2 regions of the Aeribacillus sp. FSL K6-2848 genome follow, and region 1 is predicted to be linked to the other one. Evidence: predicted binding sites of a transcription regulator. Region 1 holds the regulator's gene; the other holds the start of a gene.
What was found. The regulator NrdR, encoded in region 1, represses ribonucleotide reductase genes. The targets are predictions, from matches to a motif close to AACACNATATATNGTGTT.
Positions count from the first base shown of each region.

Region 2: the regulator NrdR is predicted to act here: its motif matches at 1,051-1,068, upstream of NSS70_RS14000 (vitamin B12-dependent ribonucleotide reductase).

Region 1 is NZ_JBBOQQ010000001.1:3,167,233-3,170,407, reverse strand. It holds gene NSS70_RS15325 (glyceraldehyde-3-phosphate dehydrogenase) at 1-261, shown strand, start outside; gene speD (adenosylmethionine decarboxylase) at 523-903, shown strand; gene nrdR (transcriptional regulator NrdR) at 1,334-1,795, shown strand; gene NSS70_RS15310 (replication initiation and membrane attachment family protein) at 1,841-3,175, shown strand, end outside.
Region 2 is NZ_JBBOQQ010000001.1:2,901,000-2,904,174, reverse strand. It holds gene NSS70_RS14005 (lipoate--protein ligase family protein) at 1-816, shown strand, start outside; gene NSS70_RS14000 (vitamin B12-dependent ribonucleotide reductase) at 1,140-3,175, shown strand, end outside.

The sequences.
Region 1 (3,175 bases):
GAGGTAAATGAAGCGTTTATCCAAGCTTCTCAAGGAAAGCTGAAGGGGATATTAGATTTTTCTTCAGAACCGCTCGTATCGGTTGACTACAACACAAACCCGCACTCTGCTATTGTCGACGGTTTAACGACAATGGTTATGGGAACAAGAAAGGTAAAAGTGCTTGCATGGTATGATAATGAATGGGGCTACTCTTGCCGCGTTGTGGATTTAGCAAAACTTGTAGCAAGCAAATTGAATAAATTGGCCGCAGCTGTATAAAATGATGGGAGGGTTGATCTTTACAAAGATTGACCCTCTTCTTCTTTTTGTTTGGATACTTTTTTCAGCGCAAAATTTTTGACAAAGTATGTTGCAAAAACAAATCAAACCATATATACTATTTTTCGTGAACTTCTTAAACGCAAGGTAATGTGGCTACTTAAAGGGTTAGGACCTCTTTGGACTAACTTTCCCCCGTGGTAGTTAAACATACCAGAGTGCGAAGAATTCATAAAAATTTATAAAGGGGGATCCATGGCTATGGAAACAATGGGACGTCACGTTATCTCTGAGCTGTGGGGATGCGACTTTGATAAGTTGAATGACTTGGAATTTATTGAAAAAACGTTTGTAAATGCAGCATTAAAATCAGGTGCTGAAATCCGGGAGGTTGCGTTTCATAAGTTTGCGCCTCAGGGTGTAAGCGGAGTTGTGATCATTTCAGAGTCACACCTAACAATTCATAGTTTTCCAGAGCATGGATATGCTAGCATTGATGTGTACACTTGCGGTGATTTAAATCCAAATATTGCAGCGGATTACATTTCTGAAGCTTTAGGTGCTCAAACGCGCGAAAATATTGAAATTCCTCGCGGTATGGGTCCTGTTCAAATCAAACAGGGTCAAGCAAAAGCACTTTAAAGTGAAAACAGAATAAAATTTGAATGGAAATGCAAAGAGGTGTCAGCTTTTTACTGCACCTCTTTTTATATTATAATAAAGAATAATATTTCATATTGAATGGTATTTAGAGGCATCTTATTTGTGGCTTCAAAGGACCGAGTTATTCTACCCCCTGCAAAGCCGTTATGAAAAAGAGGCTTTGATGTTTTTAAAATCATTCATTGTAGTGATGTAAAAATAAAAAAGCTTTTATTGGCATGGCTGCCATCACTGTTTGGCGGTTCGAACATCATTTGATTGGACCGGACTGACAGAAATCCATTTCATTCAGTCGAATTATCTATAACAAAAATACAAGAGCTTGAAAGTTTCTTGTCTGATCCAATGCTATTTAATAAGATGTAGGTAGAGCTTTTTTGATTTAGTTAAAAAGATTGGAGCTGGTGATATGAAATGCCCTTCCTGCCACCATTTTGGAACACGTGTTTTAGATTCGCGTCCAGTCGATGAAGGGAGATCAATTCGGAGGCGAAGGGAATGTGAGGAATGTCAATATCGGTTCACAACGTTTGAAAAAGTGGAAGAAATTCCGCTCATCGTTGTGAAAAAGGAAGGAACACGTGAAGAGTTCAGCAGGGAAAAAGTTTTGCGCGGGATGATTAAAGCTTGTGAGAAAAGACCGGTTTCTTTAAAAAAATTGGAAGATGCTGCGCATGATATTGAAAAAGAACTAAGAAATCTAGGTACATCGGAAATATCAAGCGAAACGATCGGCGAAATGGTGATGGACAGACTAGCCGAAATTGATGAAGTCGCATACGTTCGATTTGCTTCTGTTTACAGGCAATTTAAAGATATAAATGTCTTTATTGAGGAATTGAAAGAACTGATCAAAAAAGAACGTTCATAAAGAGCTGCGAGATTATGACATGCTATTTGGGAAGGTTTTGAAAAAATGATTGGACATCATCACTGGAAAGAGCTGCTGCCTGTTGATCGCTACGTTGTGAAATGTACGAGCAGTTTGATTCATGAATTTGACCGAAAAGTTCTTACATTACTGTACCAGCCCTTAATCGGGCCAAGAACGTTAAACTTATACATGACGCTTTGGAGCGAGCTTGAACAAAACCGTCTTTGGGGGACGGAATCGACCCACCATTTTTTAATGGCTGTTACTCAATCCCCATTAAATGAAATTTATCATGACCGTTTGAAATTAGAAGGAATAGGTCTTTTAAAAACATACCTTGTCGATGAAAGCGAACCGAAAAAATATATTTATGAACTTCAACGACCTCTTTCCCCCAAACAATTTTTTTATGATGGAATGTTGAACATATATTTATATAACAGAGTTGGAAAAACGGTGTACCAAAGATTGAAAAGCTATTTTTCCGATAAATCGGTTGATAGCAACGCCAAAGATGTGACAAGATCATTTCATGAAGTATACCAATCGATCCACCCATCTGAGCTTTCAGCCAATATTGCAATGGAACCTGAGGAAAACGATCAGGAGCTTTTTGATCATGCGCCTGGAGAACCGATTTCGATTCAAAACCAGTCCTTTGATTTTCAATTGTTTTATGCCGGTTTATCAGAGCATATTGTGCCCAAAAAAGCGATCACGCCTGCGGTTAAGGAAGCTGTTGAGAAATTAGCATATGTTTATGGAATTGATCCAATTGAAATGAAAAATCTGGTCATCCGTTCTTTGGATCATGATGAGCAAATTAATTTAGACGAGCTGCGAAAATGGGCGAGGGATTGGTATAAGCTGAATCACGGCAACCGTCTTCCAGAGCTTGTTGATAGGCTTCAGCCTTTGAATCAGCGGGTGAAAGACGAAGAAATTGAACAGTCAAAAGATAAGGAATTAATTCGACAGCTTGAATCCATCTCTCCAAGACAGTTTCTAAAAGATATTTCAGGCGGTATTGAACCGTCCGCAGCGGATTTGAAAATTATTGAAGATGTCATGTTTCAGCAAAAGCTGCTTCCCGGAGTTGTCAACGTTTTAATTTATTATGTCCTGCTAAAAACAAATATGAAATTGTCAAGAGCGTATGTTGAGAAAATTGCCAGCCACTGGGCTCGATTAGGAATTAAAACTGTGAAGGATGCAGTGGATGTGGCGAAAAAAGAACATAAGAAATATTTAACTTGGGCGGAAACAAAGGATAAGAAGACTGACAGCAAAAAAATCGTTCGAAAAGAAAAACTCCCTTCATGGCTTTTGGAAAACGAAAATCAACAGGTAGAAAACATCGATCCGGAAGCGTTTGAA
Region 2 (3,175 bases), 270 kb from region 1:
TATATTGATTCTGGCTTTTCATCCCCTTTTTACAATATGGCTCTTGATGAAGCTTTATTGGACTGGCACAGTGAAGGAAAAATCGCTCCGACGATTCGTTTTTACGGATGGAATCCGCCGACATTATCCATCGGCTATTTTCAAAAGGTTGAAAAAGAAATTGATATGGATGCTGTAAGACGGCACGGCCTTGGCTTTGTACGAAGACCAACAGGCGGAAGGGGCGTGCTGCATGACAAGGAGCTTACATATAGCGTCATCGTATCCGAAGATCATCCGCGAATGCCCAAAACCGTGACAGAGGCTTATCGTGTAATTTCGGAAGGAATTTTGCATGGATTTCGCTTGTTAGGCTTAGACGCTCATTTTGCAATTCCAAGAACGGATGAAGAAAAACAGCATTTGAAAAATCCGCGGTCATCTGTATGCTTTGATGCACCGTCTTGGTATGAGCTGGTAGTTGAAGGAAGAAAAGTTGCCGGGAGTGCCCAAACTCGCCAGAAAGGCGTTATCCTGCAGCACGGCTCGATATTGCTAGATTTAGATGAAAAGCTGCTGTTCGACTTGTTTAAATATCCTAATGAGCGAGTCAGGGAAAGATTAGAGAAAAACTTTAAAAATAAAGCGGTGGCGATCAACGACCTTAGAGAAACTCCAGTCACAATGGAAGAGGCATGGAGCGCCTTTAAAAAAGGGTTTGAATACGGGCTTGATATTGAGCTGAGACCGTATCAATTGTCTAGCGAACAAGAAGAGTATGTGAAAAAACTGGCTAAAGAGAAATATGAAACAGAAGAATGGAATTTTAGAAGATGAAGCGGCGAACATGCCGTTTTTTGTATGATCAAAATGAAATGGATCGTTGCTTGTAAATCAAGGTGCCGATGTGTTTTCAAAAACTGCAACTGACAAATTTCTTCAAATACCGCCGGAATGATTCTAAGATCATTAAATTTCTTTTCCTTGCTTCTTTTTTTGGTTAGTTTTACATTTGACATTTTCATAATGTAGCGTATATCATACAATATATAGAGCAAACAAATGTTCTTTAGCACAATATATTGTTATTTTTTCGTTGATAATATCATCTAAATGTGGTAACGTATATCAAGTACGATATTTTTAAGGGAGTTGTGAATATGACAGTGGCGCTGAATGAGAAAATGAAAATTGATGTGGAGAAGCTGAATAAAGATATCAGCCTTTTCCCGCAGGTGCATCCGATTACGGAAGATATGAAAATCACGCACAAAGGTGTTTCGCGCCTTGTAATGCTGGACAGGTATTCATTTAAAGACACTGAAAAAATTACGCTATCTGAAGGCGATTTTGTAGTGCTGACGATCAAGGAAGATCCAAAATTTCCTGCAAGAGGGCTAGGTTACATTAAAGAAATTGATTGGGAAAATAAAAAGGCAAAGGTTCAGGTCGAAGAAGAGTTTCGTCATACTCTTGAAAAGCCTGAAGAACGGGAGACGGGAATCATCGTTCGCTCTTTAGATGTCATCGAAAAACCGCTTGAAATTTTTTATGAACAAATTGCCAAAAGAAATGCAACAGGTCTTGCTGCTGTTGAAAAAACAGAAGAAAAAAGAAAAGAATGGTTTGAAAAATTTTATCAAGAGCTCGTCAATCTGCATTTTATTCCGGCTGGCCGGGTTCTTTACGGCGCAGGAGCAGGAACCGAAGTGACGTATTTTAACTGCTATGTCATGCCCTTTGTAAAAGATTCCCGTGAAGGGATCTCTGAACACCGCAAACAAGTAATGGAAATTATGAGCCGCGGAGGCGGTGTCGGCACGAACGGTTCAACATTGAGACCAAGAAACACATTAGCTCGTGGTGTAAACGGCAAATCATCAGGATCTGTGTCGTGGCTGGATGACATTGCAAAATTAACCCATCTTGTTGAACAAGGTGGCTCACGGCGAGGAGCCCAAATGATTATGCTGGCCGACTGGCATCCTGACATCATTGAATTTATCGTTTCCAAAATGCAAAACCCGCGCATTTTGCGCTACTTAATTGAAAATACAAATGATGAAGGAATTAAGAAGGCGGCTGAAGACAAGCTCAAATTTGTTCCTCTTACACAGCAAGAGCGCGACATGTATCAAGGAATTGTCAACTTTAAAAATGTTCCGGGCAAAGGAGGCTTTTCAGACGCTGTTATTAGAGAGGCGGAATTAAAGCTTCGAGTCGGAGGAACATATACTGTTCATAATCCGGAATTTTTAACAGGCGCTAACATTTCTGTCTGCTTGACGAAAGAGTTTATGGAAGCAGTGGAAGAAGATCGGGAGTATGAGCTTCGCTTCCCAGATGTGGAAAGCTACAATGATGAAGAAATGAAGATTTACAATGAAGAATGGCATAAAGTTGGCGATGTGCGCGAGTGGGAGAAAATGGGGCATCGCGTGCGCGTGTACCGCAAAATTCGCGCAAGAGAGCTTTGGAAGCTGATTAACATTTGTGCAACCTATTCAGCGGAGCCAGGTATTTTCTTCATTGACAATGCCAATGATATGACGAACGCAAGAGCATACGGTCAAAAGGTTGTTGCAACAAATCCGTGCGGTGAACAGCCTCTTGCACCATATTCCGTCTGCAACTTAGCAGCAGTAAACTTGGCGAAGATGGTCGACAAGGAAAAGAAAGCTGTTGACTATGAAAAGCTCAAACGAACTGTGGAAATCGGCGTCAGAATGCAAGATAATGTCATTGATGCTACGCCTTATTTTCTCGAAGAAAACAAAAAGCAAGCGCTGGGTGAACGGCGCATCGGCTTAGGCGTTATGGGTTTGGCGGACTTGCTTATCTACTGCGAAAAAGAATATGGAGCAGAGGACGGCAACAAGCTTGTTGATGAAGTGTTTAAGGTAATTGCAACGACCGCATACCGGGCATCAATAGAACTGGCAAAAGAAAAAGGCAGCTTCCCGTTCCTAGTCGGCGAAACGGAGGAAGAGACGCAAAAATTAAGACAAGCCTTCATTAATACAGGATATATGAAAAAAATGCCGGAAGATATTCGCGAAAACATTTTAAAATATGGTATTCGCAACTCGCATTTGCTGACGGTAGCACCGACAGGATCAACTGGCACTATGGTTGGCGTTTCTACAGGTCTTGAGCCATATTTCTCCTTCTCGTACTACCGAAGCGGGCGTCTTGG